Regions from separate parts of the Micromonospora sp. ATLC20 genome, predicted to be linked through region 1. Evidence: riboswitches for the same ligand, from Rfam matches in the RefSeq annotation. Region 1 holds a riboswitch; the other holds the start of a gene.
The links. Region 1 has a riboswitch for cobalamin ahead of metE (5-methyltetrahydropteroyltriglutamate--homocysteine S-methyltransferase). Riboswitches for the same ligand answer to the same signal wherever they lie in the genome.
Positions count from the first base shown of each region.

Region 2: another riboswitch for cobalamin. It lies ahead of AC2CHG_RS06120 (ribonucleoside-diphosphate reductase subunit alpha); the one in region 1 lies ahead of metE (5-methyltetrahydropteroyltriglutamate--homocysteine S-methyltransferase).

Region 1 is NZ_JBXUOV010000014.1:50,999-59,584, forward strand. It holds gene metE (5-methyltetrahydropteroyltriglutamate--homocysteine S-methyltransferase) at 1-1,525, opposite strand, end outside; cobalamin riboswitch at 1,642-1,860, opposite strand; gene AC2CHG_RS05655 (beta-1,3-glucanase family protein) at 2,065-3,657, opposite strand; gene AC2CHG_RS05660 (hypothetical protein) at 3,824-4,264, shown strand; gene AC2CHG_RS05665 (tetratricopeptide repeat protein) at 4,330-6,033, opposite strand; gene AC2CHG_RS05670 (polysaccharide pyruvyl transferase family protein) at 6,288-7,613, opposite strand; gene AC2CHG_RS05675 (alkane 1-monooxygenase) at 7,765-8,586, opposite strand, start outside.
Region 2 is NZ_JBXUOV010000016.1:33,398-41,983, reverse strand. It holds gene AC2CHG_RS06130 (LysE family translocator) at 1-401, shown strand, start outside; gene AC2CHG_RS06125 (PrsW family glutamic-type intramembrane protease) at 436-1,251, opposite strand; cobalamin riboswitch at 1,371-1,585, shown strand; gene AC2CHG_RS06120 (ribonucleoside-diphosphate reductase subunit alpha) at 1,700-4,096, shown strand; gene AC2CHG_RS06115 (ribonucleotide-diphosphate reductase subunit beta) at 4,087-5,115, shown strand; gene AC2CHG_RS06110 (MFS transporter) at 5,137-6,372, opposite strand; gene AC2CHG_RS06105 (condensation domain-containing protein) at 6,411-7,850, opposite strand; gene AC2CHG_RS06100 (glycosyltransferase) at 7,865-8,586, opposite strand, start outside.

The sequences.
Region 1 (8,586 bases):
CGTAGGACTGGACCCAGCCGTGTTCGGTGGCGGCGAACCCGTCCAGCTGCTCGCCGAAGTACTGGACCATGTCGTTTCGTTCCGGCTCGCCGTGCACGAGCACGTCCAGACCCAGCCGCTCCTGAAGCCGGACGACGTGCTCGACCTCGGCGCGCATACGCCGGGTGTAGGCGGTGTCGTCGAGGCGGCCGGCTCGATGCTCGGCACGCGCGCGGCGCAGCTCGTCGGTCTGCGGGAACGATCCGATGGTCGTGGTCGGCAAGGGCGGCAGATTCAGCCGGGCCTGCTGTGCCGCCGCTCGCTCCGGGTACGCGCCGCGCTGCCGATCTGTGGCGCGCAGTGCGGCGAGCCGGCCGCGTACGGTGTCGTCGCGCCATGCGGCGGGGGTGGGCGGCAGCGGCTCGGGCAGGGACGTGGTGCCGTTGCGCAGCGCGCGGCCGAGCCGAACGACCTCATCGACCTTCTGCCGGGCGAAGGCGAGCCGCTGAACCAACGCCGGGTCGAGAGCGGCCTCGGCGGACAGGTCCTCCGGCACGTGCAGCAGCGAGCACGAGGTGGACACGGCGACGTGGTCGGCGAGGGCGGTGACGGCGGCACCAGCCGCCACGGCGGCGCGCAGGTCGGTACGCCAGACGTTGCGGCCGTCGACGAGGCCGGCCACGATCGTCTTGCCGCGCAGCGGTCCCGCACCGGCCAGCCGCCGCAGGTTGCCGGGCCCGGCCACCAGATCCACGCCGACCGCTTCGACCGGCGTGTCGAGCAGGGCGGGCAGCGCGTCACCGAGCTCGCCGAAATAGGTGGCGACGAAGATCGCCGGCCGCTGTTCCACCGCGCCGAGCCGGGTGTACGCCTCCCGCAGCGCGTCGATCTCGGCGGCGCTCCGGTCGGCGACGTAGGCGGGTTCATCCAGCTGCACCCATCGCACGCCCGCCGCGGCGAGGGATCGCAGGATGTCGGCGTACACGTCGACCAGGTCGGTCAACCGGTCGAACGGTTCGCCGCGCGCCTCGGTGGGCTTGGCCAGCAGCAGGAATGTGGCCGGCCCGACCAGCACCGGCCGGCTGTCGATTCCCAGCTCGCGGGCCTCACGGTACTCGCGCAGCGCCTTGTCGGGATTCGCCGCGAAGGCGGTGTCGGAGCCGATCTCGGGAACCAGATAGTGGTAGTTGGTGTCGAACCACTTCGTCAGTTCGAGCGCCGGCTCGGCATCGACGCCCCGGGCCATGGCGAAGTAGGTGCCGAGATCGCCGAGGCCGAGACGGGCGAACCGGTGCGGGATCGCGCCGACGGCGACGGCCGTGTCCAGCACGTGGTCATAGTAGGAGAACGTGTTGGACGGGATCGCGTCCAGGCGCGCGTCGCGCAGCGTCCGCCAGACCTTCGCCCGTAGCGCGGCAGAGGTCGCCGCCAACTCCTCGGCGTCGATCCGGCCCGCCCAGTAGGCCTCGACGGCCTTCTTGAGTTGCCGGTTGCCCCCGATACGCGGATAGCCCAGCACGGTGCTCTGACCGAATGCGGTACTCATGGAGATCCCTTCCCTCGAAGCACACGAGGCCGATCGGGGCGGGGAGGGAAGGGGTACAGGCGGCGTACCGGCTTCCGCACCGGCCGTCCCGAGCGACCGTCGGCGGCGCACACCGGACGGTGCGCGCGGTGCGGGCAGGTCTTCGGACTCGCGGGCGCGACCGGATCCACCCGGTCACCTACTGGCCGTCGCTTCCCAGACCTCACGGTCCAGTGCTTCGATGACGGCTGTCGTTCCCACTCACCGCTGCGGGGCAGTCCCGGACTCACACCGGGTTCCCTCTTACGACGCCATACCCGTCACGGGCGCGGCGAACCAGCACCGTTGTCTATCGTATGGGGCGGTGAGCCGACGTGGTCGGCGCGTCCGTCCTGCGGGACGGCGAGCCGTCGCGGGGCCCAAGCCCGGTCGCGGAGGCCGGCGTCCCGTTGGGACAACGGCCTCCGCCGGCTCGCCCGGTGCTTGACGCGCGTCGTCCGTCGCGCTGGCGGGTGGCGGGAGCGACTCGCGGTCGGCCCCCGCCCCCGTCGCAGGGCCGGTCAGCCCTTGCGCCACTTCTGGTTGGCCGTGCCCCCGCAGTCCCAGAGCTGGAGCCTCGCGCCGTCGTTGCCGTTCCAGTCCTTGATGTCGACGCACTTGCCAGCCTGGAGGTTGACCAGGTCTCCGGCCGCGTTCAGGGTGAACTGCTGCGCGCCGGTGCCGTTGCAGGTGTAGAGCTGCACCGTCGCCCCGTTCGCGGTGGACCCGGCGTCGATGTCCATGCACTTGTTGTTCTGGCTCTTGAGCGCCGTGCCGCTGAACGTCCACTTCTGCGCGTTGGTGTTGTTGCAGTTCCACATCTGCAGCGGCGCGCGGTCGACGAAGTTGGAGCTCGGCACGTCGATGCACTTGTTGTTCCAGTTGCTGACCACTGGCACCCCGGTGGCCGGGGTGCCGCCGCCACCGCCGGTGAACGGGCTGAGGATCAGTCCGGCCGAACGGGGGTCGCCGTCGTGCACCAGCGACTCGAATCCGCCGACGTCGTCGAAGGCGAACGCGTACGCCCGGCCGTCGGTCATGTTGGCGTGGATCAGTCGGGCGTACTGGTTGGTGGGGTTGCTGCGGTAGAAGTCGGCGGCGTTCGTGCTGGGCTGGGTGTCGATGGTGCCGAGTGTGCCGCGGTTGAGGGCGGCGCAGAGCGTACGCGAGATCGGGCCGACCACCTGGTCGTTCGGCGCGGGCAGGTCGCCGTCGCAGCCCCAGACGCTGGCCGAGGAGGGCCGGTTGAAGGAGGCGACGACCTGGCCGCTGCCGTTGGTGAAGGTCATGGTGTTGCCCGAGGTACGGCCGTAGTACCGGATGGCCGGCTGGTCGGCGAAGGGCGCCACGGTCAGGGTCTTCGTGGTGTACGCGTTCCACGCGGACGCGATGTACGAGTCCAGGTACGTGGTGCTGAGCAGACCGGCCCCGGCCGCCTTGCCCGGAGCCAGGACGCGCAGCACGGTCCCGTCGGAGCGGGTGTGGACGGTGCCGGCCCAGCCCGGCTGCGCCCGGATCCCGTCGATGACCGCGTTGCGTCCGTTGGCCACCACGTCGCCGGTGCGCTTGGTGACGCCGTTGGCGCCGGTCACGGTGACCGCGTGCGGGATGGCGAACATGTCGACCTGGGAGCTGTTGAGCCACAGCCCGGAGTCGTTGTAGGTGAACTCGCTCCAGTCGAACAGGATGTCGCGGTTCGCGTCACCGGCCGCCCAGGGCGCGGGCTGCACCAGTCCGTCCGGGGTGAGGAAGAACGTCAGCTTCTGCCCGAGGGAGAAGTAGGCCCGGCCGGAGAAGCCGCGGGGGAACTGGATCGTGGTGCTGCCGCCGTTGCCGGGGCCCGGTATGGAGACGTCCGGCGCGGGTGACGGCGGGATCTGCCCGCCGGTCCACGGCACGAAGGCACCGCCGGAGGTGACGTAGCCGAGCCGGCCGGAGGACAGCTGGACGCCGATGACGTAGAGGTAGACCGGGTCGCTGCGGCCGGTGGTGTTGGTGACGGTGACCGGTAGCAACGCCGGTCCGACCGCCTGGGCGGGCGTGGCGACGACGGCGCCGGTGAGCCCGGCGAGCAGGGCGGACGCGGCGGCGAGCAGCCTTCTTCGGAGACGCATGGCGACACCTCGCTGGAGACAGGGGGACGGGAGAGCGCTCTCTCGGCAGGGTCCAATTGTTAATATTGTTTGTCAATAGGTGGTTGCCTATGGATTGGGGCCACCGTGAAGGTCACCGGTTGATTAAGATCCACTCCGGAACAGTCGACTGTGGATTGGGTAGTTCATGAGACGCATGCTTTCGGCGCTGACCGCGCTGGTGACCGTCGCGGCCGGCCTGACTGTCGGCGCCCCCGCCGCCCACGCGGCCGGCTCCTGCTCGGGGACCATCACCTACAGCCAGGTGCAGTCGTCCGGGCTCGGTGAACTGGTGATCTACTACAACAGCAGCAACGGCGGCACCAACAGCGCCTGCTTCTACCACCGCGGCGCGGCGTACGGGAAGTCGGCGCCGACCTTCGTGCAGATCTACCGCTGCGCGGAGCGGTCGGGCGAGGGCGCGCACTGCACCCGGTCGGGCGGCGCGGACACCAATTCCGGTGACTTCAGCTATTACGCCGGCCCGGTCGCCGTCACCGGCACGGCGAACTACTGCGTCGAGGCGGTCGGCTACATCGGATGGGCCGGTCAGCGCCACCAGATCTACAGCCGCCGCCAGGGCTGCTGAGCCCACTCCCCTTCCCCGGACCGGGGCCGGCGCACGACGAGCGCCGGCTCCCCGGCCGGGCCGGGTCAGACGGCCAGCGCCCGGCGGCACCGGGCGAGTTCCGCCCGCAGATCCCGCCGTAGGGCCCGGTCCAGGCCGGGCTGGGCGAGCGCCCGGGCGAAGTCGCGGGCCGCCTCGTCCCACCGGCCCAGCCGGGCCAGGGCCGTACCCCGGTTGTAGCGCGGCACGGGAGCCTCCGACAGCGCCACCGCCCGGTCCAGGTCGGCGAGCGCGGCGGCCACGTCGCCGCGCTCGAACCGGGCGGCGGCCCGATTCGTCCACGCCTCCACCAGCTCGGGGTCACCGCTCAGGGCCCGGGTGAGCAGTTCGTCGGCCTCGGCGGCCCGGCCACGCTCGGCGAGGACCAGGCCCAGGGTGCACAGCAGCGCGGGCTCCTGCGGAGCGCCGGCCAGCCCGGCCCGCGCGCCCGCCTCGGCGGCGTCCAGCGCGCCGCGCTCCACGTGCAGGTTGACCAGGGCGATCCGGGCGTCGAGGTGCCCCGGTTCGATGGCGAGCACCCGCTCCAGGTCGGCGCGCGCCCGCTCGGGGCGGCCCCGCTCCTGCTGGAGCGCGGCCCGGTTGTAGTACGCCTCGGGCAGGTGCGGTCCCAGCCGGATGGCGGCGTCGTAGTCCCTGATCGCGGCTCGGGTCCGGCCCGCCGCCCGGTAAAGGGCGGCGCGGTCCACGTAGTACTCGCAGTTGCCGGGGTCGTGGGCGATCACGGTGTCCAGGTCGGCCAGCGCCCGCGCCGGGTCGCCCAGCGCGAGGTACACCTGCGCCCGGTTGTGGCGCAGCCGGGCCAGGTCCTGCGGGCGTTCACCGGGACCGAGCGCGGCCGTCAGCCGGGCCAGCCCGTCGTCCACGAGCCGCAGCGCCCGGTCGGGCCGGCCCGCCCGGCTGTCCAGCAGCGCCAGGCCCTGCTCGTAGAAGACCGTCGACAACAGCCGCTGGCGTGGGTCGGCCAGCTCGGTGGCGAGGTACAGCGCCCGCTCCAGCCACTGCCGGGCCAGCGCCGGGTCCTGGTCGGCCGCCGGCAGGTGCCGGGCGTGCAGCATGGCGGTGGCGTACGCCGCCGACATCGTGATCTTCGGATCGTCGGTGGCGGCCCGCGCCTCGTCGTAGAGGTCGAGCGCCTCGGCGGCCCGGTTCAGGGCCGCCAGGGCGGTGGCCAGGCCGGTGGTGAACGCCCACCAGTGCCGCAGGTCGCCGTCGGGGGTGACCGCCGCCCGCCCGCGCCGGGCGACCCGGGCCGCGTGGTGGTAGTAGCCGCTGGCCAGGCTGTCGCCCAGGGCCCGCCGCAACGCCTGCGGGGTGCGCTCGTCGGGCGCCGGGTCGGGGGCACCGTCGTCGCGCAGGTCGAGGCGCACCGGGGAAGGCCCGAGCCGGCGGGCCAGCGCGCCCAGCAGTTCGGCCGTCGTCTCGTCGGCGCTGGCGACGTGATCGAACCGGACGGTCACGGGCCGCCGGAGCGTGCCGGCCCAGGCTGCCACCAGCTCCGCCGCGCCGTAGGCCAGACAGGCGGTACGACGGGCCGGGTGGAAGCGGATCGGCTCCTCCTCGGCGGCCGGCCGGGCCGCCGGATCGAGCCGGGGAACGATCGCGTGCAGTTCGACCGCGTGCCGGGCCGCCAGGCGGGGCCGGTCGGCGGCGACGCGACCGAGGAAGGCCGAGACCCCGGCGTACGGTCCGTGCTCGCGGTGGCAGTCGTAGCGCTCCGCGCCGTCCGTCACCGCAGGGCCCGGCGCCGCAGGGGCGGGCGCCCGGGAGCGCCCGCCGGGCCGGCAGTTACCAGCACCACTCGATCCACAGCCGGCGTGCGCCGGACACCAGACGGAGTGCAGTCGTGCGACGGATGGTCATCGTCCTCATAGGAACCTCCGATGTGATGCACCTCAGGGCTGGCCCAGAGCGTAATGCCGGTCGATGGGAATAAGAAGGGTTCTCGCGATTCGCGGCCGGCGAAGCCTGCGCAGGCGTACGACGGTCAGCGCGACAGCATCCGGCGGACCCGGCCGCCCACCGCCTGCTTGACCTGCTCGCGCAGTGGCTGCGCGCGGCGTGCCTTGAGCTTCTGCTGCAGCGCCTGGTTCTCGTCCCGCAGCCACTGCATGCGCGCCAGCAGTTCCTCGGCGGTGTAGGCGGAGGCCGGCCGGACCGCCGGCGGGTAGACGGTTCGGCGGACCTGCTCGTCGAAGCGGGTGGCGCTGTCCCCGTCGGCGAACGACAGGCCGAGGTCGTGCCTGGCGAGGAACGCGGTGATCCGCGCGAACCGCTCCTTGTGGCCCTCGTTCAGGGCCGTGTAGTCGGCTTCCTCGTAGAGCTGGGCGGCGTCGACGTCGGCCGGCACGTCGCGCATCAACCGGTGCGGGATGTCGAAGTAGCGGGCCAGTTCCAGGGTGCGCGAGTCGTGTGCGAGGAGATACCCGGGAGTGCCGGAGATCAGCGCCGTGATGGTGCCGTGGATCCTGGTGCCGAAGGCGAAGTCGAATCCGGCGAGATACTCCATCCAGGGCCACGGGTCCATGAACATCCGCACCTTGTCCTCGACGAAGAGCGGATGTGAGGTGTGGATCGGCATGTCGTCGGTCTTGCCGCGCAAGTTCGGTGCGTCGCCGTAGAGCAGGGTGCCCAGGGTGTACAGGCCCTGCGCGATGTAGCGCAGGTTCGGGTAGCGCTGGTGGTGGTGGCGGACGAGCGGGGCCAACGCGCGGACGTAGGGCGAGATGACGAACGCGAGCCGGTCATCGGCGTCCAGGGTCGCCTTCGCCTTCTCGACCCGCAGGCTGTCGCCGTGCAGGAACATCGACGGGCAGCCGATCTGCTCGACGGCGGAGAAGCCCAGCGCACGCAGGTAGCTCTCGCTGATCTCGCCGCGTACGCCGATGCTGTGCGACCGGTCCAGCACCGCCCGGCAGAACGCCTTCACCGGCTCGTCGATCGGGCGCAGGGACTCCAGGCCGCCGTCCACGTCGGTCTGCGCCCCGACCCCGAGCACCACCACCGGGATCTTGAGCCGCTCGATCAGCCGGGCCATCGACGTCAACCGGTTCGCGTAGTCGTGGCGGAACGCGTTCGCCAGCGGGATCACGAAGACGTCGTACTTCTCGTTGATCTCGTCGGCGTCGCGCGGGTCCGCCCGGAACCGCGACGGGGTGATCTCCGCCGTCGAGGTGGCCAGCAGCTTGTGCGCGGCGTGGCTGAAGACCAGGTTGCCGCTGTTCTTGCCGATCCAGTCCCGCTCGTAGGTCTCCTCGGCGGTGACGACGTCGAACGGGCCCTTGCGGGCTCGCAGCAGGATCCGCTGGTGCATCCGGGGTGTCCACCCTTCGTCCCGGACGCCGCGGCGCCCGGCGAGGCCGAAGCGGCGCGATCGGCCGGGCACGGCCCCGTTCCGTGCAGGAACAGAGATCCTACGCCTTGACACAGAGAGGTGCCGTCAGCCCCACACGTCCCGGGCCGGGTCAGGCGGCGGGAACCGCTGTGGTGTCCGCGGCGGGCCGGCCGTAGCGGCGACGCAGCCGGGCCTCGGCGCGGGGGTGGCGATTGGCGAGGTTCAGGTCGCCGCCGTAGTGCGCCAGAACCCGTGGGTTCATCACCCGGTACCACAGCGGCGGGACGAGAGCGAGCAACACCATCGAGGCGTAGCCTCCGGGCAGTCGCGGCGAGACGTCGAAGCTGCGCAGCGTCTGGTAGCGGCGCAGCGGGTTGGCATGGTGGTCGCTGTGGCGTTGCAGCTGGAAGAGGAACACGTTGGTGACGACGCGGTCACTGTTCCAGCTGTGCCGTGGGTCGACCTTCTCGAAGCGGCCGGTGGCGGTGCGCCGGCGGCACAATCCGTAGTGCTCGAGATAGTTGACCGCTTCCAGCAGCGAGAAGCCGACGATCGCCTGCAGGAACAGGAAGGGCACGAGCCGCCACCCGAACACCGCGATCAGCAGGGCGAAGAGTACGACGGTCATGAGCCCGGCGTTGAGCAGGTTGTTACGCAGCGTCCACGGGCTCCTGTGGCGCAGCCGGAAGCGGCCGGTCTCCAGCCGCCACGCCGAGATGAGGCTGCCCCAGACCGTACGTGGCCAGAACGAGTAGAAGCTCTCCCCCAGCCTGGCGCTGGCCGGGTCCTCCGGTGTGGCGACACGGACATGGTGTCCGCGGTTGTGCTCGACGTAGAAGTGGCCGTACCCGGTCGGCGCGAGCGCGATCTTCGACAACCACCGCTCGACCGTCTCGCGCTTGTGGCCGAGCTCGTGTGCGGTGTTGATGGCCAGTCCGTTGACGATCCCGAT
Region 2 (8,586 bases), on a different contig from region 1:
TCACCGCGATCCGGTGGGCCGGTGCGGCGTACCTGATCGTGCTGGGCCTGCGGGCGTTGCGCGGCACGGGCCGGCCCGGCGCGCGTGCGGACCGGCCGGACGGCGGCGCCGGGCGGGCGTTCCGGCGCGGACTGCTGACGAACCTGCTCAACCCGAAGATGATCCTGTTCAGCGTGGCGTTCCTGCCGCAGTTCGTCCGGCCCGAGGCGGGCCCGGTGGCGGCGCAGCTGGTGCTGCTCGGGGCGCTGTTCGTCGCGGTGCAGCTCGCCGTGGACCTGGCGCTCGGCGTGGGCGCCGGACGGTTCGCCGGGCGGTGGGGCGACAGCCGCTGGTCGCGGCGCGTCGACCGGCTCTGCGCTGTCGCCTTCGTCGCGCTCGGCGTCCGGCTGGCCGTCGGCTGACGGCCGGGCTGAGCCGGACGGCCGGCCGCCCGGCTCAGCCGGGATGCGCGGCCGTCTCCCGGGATGCCGGCACGACCGGCGTCCCGGACGGGGCCGGCCGCTCGCGGTCCAGGTGCAGGCGGAGCAGCACCCAGCCCAGCGACACGGCGCCGATGAACACGTACGCGGGCTGGGTGCCGAACGTGTCCCAGCAGGTGTGCAGCGTGACGGCGGCGGCGAAGGTGAGCAGGAACGCCGCCAGCTTCCGGCCGCCGGGCGCGGCGGCGAACGTGAACAGCGCGGCGGCGGTCAGCCCGGTCCAGGCCAGGTGCGCGGCGGGCGCGGTGAGACCGCGAACCAGCAGCGTCCGCTCGACCGCGCCGAGGTTGCCCTCCGACCCGACGAACGCGGCGAACGCGTAGCCCATGGTCTCCAGCGCGGCGAACCCGGCGCCGGAGGCGACGCCGATCACCAGGCCCTGCGCCGGGGACGGGTGCCGCCGCCACAGCAGCAGGATGCCGGCCGGCACGATCAGCTTGGCGGTCTCCTCGGCCAGGCCGACGAGCGCCATCGGCAGGACACCGAGGCGGTGCAGCGTGCCGTACTCCAGCCAGCCGGCGGCGACCACGCCGACCACGCCGCCGAGGAGCGCGGCGACGCCGACGACGGAGCCGGGGACCGGACGGCGGGCCGGCCGCCCCTGGGCGAAGGCCAGGAACGTGGCGGGCGCGACGCACGCGCCGAGCACGATCAGCGCCGGGATGAACGTGACGGTCCCGGTGCCGGCGAGTGTCTCCAGCACCAGCAGGTGAAGCCCGCCGCCGACGAGCAGGACCGCCACCCACGCCCAGCGGCGCCCGGTATTCCCCATACGCCGAGTATCGCGCCCGCCGGCCCGAGCCGGAATCGGGGGTAGGCACTGTGGACAGTGAGATCATTCCGACACGCCGACACGACATCTGGTGTTGCACACAAGCCCTCACCGCCATATATGGTGGTGCCGCAGCTGGTTCGGCCGAGCCCTCCGGGGCGGGGCCGAGGCAAGAGGGAACCCGGTGGGAATCCGGGACTGCCCCGCAGCGGTGAGTGGGAACGACAGCCGTCAACAGCACTGGGCCATCGGCCTGGGAAGCGACGGCCGGTAGGCGACCGGCGACCCCGGTCGGGCCCGCGAGTCCGAAGACCTGCCAGCGCGCCGTACGCCTCCGCGTACGGCGGCCGGAGGTCGCGCGGGACGACCGACGCCAGCAGCCGGGCCGGCCGCGCCGTGCCCGTTGGCGTCTCCCGCCGTCTCCAGACGGTGACAGCGAGGAGAGGTCATGACTGTCGTGCAGGAGAGTCCCCCGTCCGCCACCGGCGGGTCCGAGGCCCGCCGGCCGGCGATGCGGGTACGCAAGCGGGACGGCGACACCGAGCCGGTGGACGTCGGCAAGATCGTCCGGGCGGTCGAGCGCTGGGTCGCCGACCTGGACGAGGTGGACCCGCTGCGGGTGGCCACCAAGACGATAAGCGGGCTCTACGACGGGGCGACCACCGCCGAGCTGGACCGGTTGTCGATCCAGACCGCGGCGGAGCTGATCGGCGAGGAGCCGCAGTACTCGAAGCTGGCGGCGCGGCTGCTCGCCGCGTACGTGGACAAGGAGGTCCGCGGTCAGGGCGTGGCGAGTTTCAGCCAGTCGATCGCGTACGCGCACGGGCTGGGGCTGATCGGCGACGAGACGGCCGCGTTCGTGGCCCGGCACGCCCGCAAGCTCGACGACGCCGTGGACCCGGACGGCGACCTCCGGTTCGAGTACTTCGGACTGCGCACGGTCGCGGACCGCTACCTGCTTCGGCACCCGCAGTCGCGGCTGGTGGTGGAGACACCGCAGTACTGGCTGCTGCGGGTGGCCTGCGGGCTGTCCCGCACCCCGGGCGAGGCGGTCGGCTTCTACCGCCTGATGTCCAGCCTCGCGTACCTGCCCAGCTCCCCCACGCTGTTCAACTCCGGCACCCGGCACACCCAGATGTCGTCGTGCTTCCTGGTCGACTCGCCGCGCGACGAGCTGGACTCGATCTACGAGCGGTACCACCAGGTCGCGAAGCTGTCGAAGTTCTCCGGCGGCATCGGCATCTCCTGGTCGCGGGTGCGGGGCCGGGGCGCGCTGATCCGGGGCACCAACGGCCGGTCCAACGGCATCGTGCCGTTCCTCAAGACGCTCGACGCCGGGGTGGCCGCGGTCAACCAGGGCGGCCGGCGCAAGGGCGCGGCCTGCGTCTACCTGGAGCCGTGGCACCCGGACGTGGAGGAGTTCCTGGAGCTGCGGGACAACACCGGCGAGGAGTCGCGGCGTACGCACAACCTCAACCTCGCCAACTGGATCCCGGACGAGTTCATGCGCCGGGTCGAGGCCGACGGCGAGTGGTCGCTCGTCGACCCGTCGGACGCCCCGGAGCTGCCCGACCTGTACGGCGAGGCGTTCGACGCCGCGTACCGGGCGGCCGAGAAGAACGCGGTGCGCACGGTGAAGGCCCGGGACCTGTACGGGCGGATGATGCGCACGCTCGCGCAGACCGGCAACGGCTGGATGACGTTCAAGGACGCCGCGAACCGGCTGTCCAACCAGACCGGCGAGCCGGGCAACGTGATCCACCTGTCCAACCTGTGCACCGAGATCCTGGAGGTGAACGACGACGCCGAGACGGCGGTGTGCAACCTCGGGTCGGTGAACCTCGGCGCCCACGTCACCGCCGACGGCGTGGACTGGGAGCGGCTGCGCGCCACGGTCCGCACCGCTGTGGTCTTCCTCGACCGGGTGATCGACATCAACTACTACCCGGCCGAGCAGGCGGCGGCGTCGAACCCGCGCTGGCGGCCGGTCGGGCTCGGGCTGATGGGGTTGCAGGACGCGTTCTTCACGCTGCGCCTGCCGTTCGACTCGGCGCAGGCCAGGGAGCTGTCCACCCGCGTCCAGGAGGAGATCCTGCTGACCGCGCTGGAGACGTCCGCCGGGCTGGCCGAGCGGTTCGGGCCGCATCCGGCGTACCCGCAGACCCGGGCCGCGAAGGGTGACCTGCACCCGGACCTGTGGGGCGCGGAGCCGGCGCAGGCCGGACGGTGGGCGGCGCTGCGCGAGCGGATCGCCGCACACGGGCTGCGCAACTCGCTGCTGGTGGCGATCGCGCCGACCGCCACCATCGCCTCCATCGCCGGCTGCTACGAGTGCGTGGAGCCGCAGGTGTCCAACCTGTTCAAGCGCGAGACCATGTCCGGGGAGTTCCTCCAGGTCAACACGTACCTGGTGCGGGAGCTGAAGGCGCGCGGGCTGTGGACGCCGCAGGTCCGCGACCGGATCAAGCGGGCCGAGGGCTCGGTGCAGGACATCGCCGAGCTGCCCGCGCCGGTTCGGGAGCTGTTCCGCACCGCCTGGGAGCTGCCGCAGCGGGCGCTGATCGACCTGGCCGCCGCGCGGGCGCCGTTCGTCGACCAGTCCCAGTCGCTGAACCTGTTCCTGAGCGCGCCGACCATCGGCAAGTTGTCCTCGATGTACCTGTACGCCTGGAAGGCCGGGCTGAAGACCACCTACTACCTGCGTTCCCGTCCCGCCACCCGCATCCAGCAGGCCACCGTCGCGCCGGTGCTCGCCCCGGTCTCCGGCGTGGTCTCCGCCGTGAGCGACGACGAGGCGCTGGCCTGTTCCCTGGAGAACCCCGAGAGCTGCGAGGCATGCCAGTGACCACCACCGCACCGACCCGGCACATGCTGCTCGACCCCGGCATGGACCTGACCCTGCGGCCGATGCGCTACCCGCGCTTCTTCGACCGCTTCAAGGACGCGATCAAGAACACCTGGACGGTCGAGGAGGTGGACCTGCACTCCGACCTCGCCGACCTGGCGAAGCTGTCCCCCGCCGAACGGCACCTGGTGTCGCGGCTGGTGGCGTTCTTCGCGACCGGCGACACCATCGTCGCCAACAACCTGGTGCTCAACCTCTACCAGCACGTCAACTCGCCCGAGGGCCGGCTCTACCTGTCCCGGCAGCTGTTCGAGGAGGCGGTGCACGTCCAGTTCTACCTGAACCTGCTGGACACGTACGTGCCGGACGAGAAGGAACGGTTCGCCGCGTTCGCCGCGGTGGAGAACATCCCGTCGATCGCCCGCAAGGCCGAGTTCTGCTTCCGGTGGATCGACTCGATCTTCGAGCTGCGCGAGCTGCGGACCCGCGCGGACCGGCGGGCGTTCCTGCTCAACCTGATCTGCTTCGCCGCGTGCATCGAGGGCCTGTTCTTCTACGGCGCGTTCGCCTACGTCTACTTCCTGCGCTCCCGGGGCCTGCTCAACGGGCTGGCCTCCGGCACCAACTGGGTGTTCCGGGACGAGTCGATGCACATGGCGTTCGCCTTCGACGTGGTGGAGACCGTACGCGCCGAGGAGCCGGACCTGTTCGACGACGAGATGGAGAAGCAGGTGAGGGAGATGCTGGCCGAGGCGGTGGAGTGCGAGGTGGGCTTCGCCGCGGACCTGCTCGGGCAGGGCGTGCCCGGGATGTCGCTCGCGGACATGCGCGAGTACCTCCAGCACGTGGCCGACCGGCGCCTCGCAGTGCTCGGCATCGCCCCGATGTACGGCAGCGGCAACCCGTTCGCGTTCATGGAGTTGCAGGACGTGCAGGAGCTGTCCAACTTCTTCGAGCGCCGGGTGTCGGCGTACCAGGTCGGGGTGACCGGGTCGGTCACCTTCGACGACGACTTCTGACCGCCGCCCCCGCCCCGGCCGTCACGGCGGGGGCGGGACCGGGCTCTCACCGGGCAGCGCCGTCGCCCGGACCCGCCCGATCAACGCCACCACGGCGACCGCCATCACGGCCACCACCACGAACGCGCTGCGCAGGTTCAGGGCACCGGCGAGCAGGCCGATCACCGGCGCCGCGAGCAACGCGCCCGGCCACTGGCCCATCGCCACCACCGAGACGCCCTCACCGGAGGTGAGGCGCGGCTGCTCGCCGGCGAAGCCGAGCACCGTCGGGGTCACGCACGCCAGGCCGAAGCCGAGCAGTCCGAAGCCGGCCATCACCGCGGCCGGATGGGGGTACGCCACCGGCAGCGCCACACCCGCTGTGGCGACGAGCGCGGACAGCCGCACGAAGCGGATCCGCCCGAACCGGCCGGCCAGCCGGTCTCCGACCAGCCGGGCGACGGTGGCGGCGAGCGACAGACAGGTGTACGTGGCGGCGGCGAGCACCGCGGCGGCGCCCGCCACCTCGGTCGCGTACAGCGCGCTCCACTGTGCGCCGGCCATCTCGATGAACGAGGCGAGGAAGGCGATCACCGCGAGCAGCAGCAGCTGCGGGGTGAACCGGTCGCGCAGCCGTCGCCGGGCCTCGCCGTCCTTCGTCTCCTGCCGGGGCGTATCAGGCAGCCAGCGGTGCGTGCCGACCAGCAGCGCGCCCAGCAGGACGCTGGTGACCGCCATCTGCGCCGACGGGGACATCCCGATCGCCGCGGCGCCGGTGCCGCAGAGGCCGCCGGCCAGCATGCCGATGCTGAAGCCGGCGTGGAACGTGGACAGGATCGGCCGCCCGTAGCGCTTCTGCACCTCTACCGACTGGGCGTTCATCGGCGTGGCCAGCAGGTTCGCCGCGAAGCCCCAGACCGCCAGGCCGCCGACCAGCGCCACCACTGTGGTGGACGCGGCCAGCAGCGGCGCGTTGAGCAGGATCAGCGCGGCCCCGGCCAGCGCCAGCCGGCGGGTGTTGATCCGGCTGATCAGCACCGCCACCACGACCAGGGAGACCAGCTCCCCGGCGTTCGTGGCGATGTTCGCCAGGCCCCAGCCGGTGTTGCCGACGCCTACCGCGTCCCGCACCTCCGGTACGCGGGCCGACCACCCGCCGATGGCCAGGCCCATGATGACGAAGAGCAGCGCCACCGACCAGCGGGCCCGTACGGCCGAGCGTGGCACCGGCGGCGCGGGCTGCTCCGTCGTGTGCTGGTTCGTCGAGGTGTCCGTCATGGTCGTCGTACCTCTCTCCGATCGGTCCGTCGGAACTCCTACCCGATCGCGTGGTCGAGGAAGCACGCACCGTCAGGAAGGCGTACCCGCTCCGGGGTGGTGGCCGGGTCGGTGACGAGCGCCGAGACCACCGCGACGTAGTCGTCGATCAGGCCGCGTACCAGGTCGTCGCCGAACACGCCCCGGTTGCGGATCACCACGCCGCCGGCCCGGTCGTCGTCCACCACGACGATCGGCGAACCCCGCTTGACCCAGACGGGCAGGCATTCGGGCGGCACGTCGGCGGCGACCACCGGCGGCGGTGTGCCGGGCGCGGGCCGGGCGGTGATGTCGACCGGCTCCACCCGCAGCCCCGGGCAGTGCAGCACCGGCGACGCCGACGCGGCGGACTGGAACCAGGCGTCGAACAGGTGGTTGTCCGGCCAGGGGCGGATCGCCGCGAAGTCGGGGCGGACCGCCCGGGCCAGCCGGTGGAACGCGGTGGCGTGCGCGACGGCCTCGGCCAGCGAGGTGTGCGCGGCGCCTACCACCGCGCTCATCGGCGCGTCCGCCGCGACGTCGACCGGCAGGTAGACGTTGTTCGTGAACTGACCGACGAGCTGCCGGGACAACGGGCTCTCCCGGCCCAGCGTGGTGGTGCCCAGCACCACCCGGGACCGGCCGGCCCGCCGCGACAGCAGCACCAGGTACGCGGCCAGCAGCAGCACGTACGGGCTGGTGCGGGCCCGCCGGGCGGCCGGACGCAGCCGCGCGGTGACCTCCGGCGGGAACGCGAAGCGGGTGGCCACCTCGGCGCTGAGCGCGACGTCCGGCGCCGGCGGCGACGCCGGGAAGAGCTGGTACGGCTCCACCGGCCGCAGCCGGTCCCGCCAGTACGCGGCCCGGGCGGCGGCGTCGACGCCGTTGCCGGCCTGCTCCGCCTCCTGGAGCGCGGCGAGCGCGGTGGGGCCCACGCCCAGCGGCGGCTGCGGATCGGCCGCGCCGAGCCGGGCCGAGTACGCGTGGCACAGGTCCTCCACCACGACGCGGCACGACCAGCCGTCGGAGACCATGTGGAAGAAGCAGAGCGCGAGCACGTGCTCGGTCTCGGAGAGCCGGACCAGGGCGGCCCGCCACAGCGGCGCCCGGCCGGGGTCGAACGCGTCGTTGCGGTGCGCGTACGCGATCCGCTCGACCCGGGCCTGCTGCTCGGCCGGCGGCAGGCCGGACAGGTCGACGTACTCCAGCGGCGACTCGACGTGCGGCAGGATCCGCACCTCGGGCTCCACGCCGATGCTGTCGAACCGCATCCGCAGCGCGTCGTGCCGGTCCACCACGTCCTGCATCGCCTGCCGCAGCACGTCGACCCGCAGCGCGCCCCGCAGCCGGCGGAACTCCACCACCACGAGCCGTGAGGCGCCGGGGCGGGCCGGGTCGAGCGCGGTCATGAACTCCCACATCATCTGCTGGCCGGGGGCCAGCGGGTACGTCGTCGGCACCACCACTCCCTCCGTCAGGCCGCCACCGGCGCGACCGGCCGGCGGTCCGCCTCGTCCGGCCGATGGTCCGCCCCGTCCGGCTGGTAGTCGGCCTCGTCCGGCGCGCGGAAACCGGTGAAGAGCAGGTCGGGGCGGCCGAGCCGGAGTGAGGTGACGAACGCGGCCCCGTCGAAGAGCGTCTCGATCGCCGCGCAGGCCATCGACTCGGCCACCGCGCGCGGTCCCCGGTCGCCGCCGAGCCGGCCGGGTGTCTTCGCGGCGATCACCGCGGCCGCGACGGCCGGCACCGCGAGCAGGCTGCGCCCACCGCTGCGCCGGGCGGTCAGCAGCCCGGCCAGCGCGGTCACGGCGAGCGTGCTGGCGGTGTTGAGCACGAACCGGCGCCGGTGCGGGTGGGCGAGGCAGAGCCACTGCTCGGAGCGCCCGTACGTGGTGAACCGGTAGGCGACAGCGCGGAACGTGTCGGCGACGCCGGTGTCGTGGGTGATCACCCCGGCCGGGTCGGTGAGCAGCACGTAGCCGGCGTCGGTGAGCAGCAGCCCGAGGTGCAGGTCCTCGCCGCCCAGCGGCATCGGGGAGTCCTCCGGGAATCCGCCGACCGCCTCGAAGACGGAGCGCTTCACCGCCATGTTCGCCCCGGCGCCCCAGGACACGCGCTCGTAGTGCAGCGGCCGGGTCAGGTCGCCGAGCAGCAGGTAGGAGCGGCGCATCACGCGGAAGAACGCGCTGTCGCCGG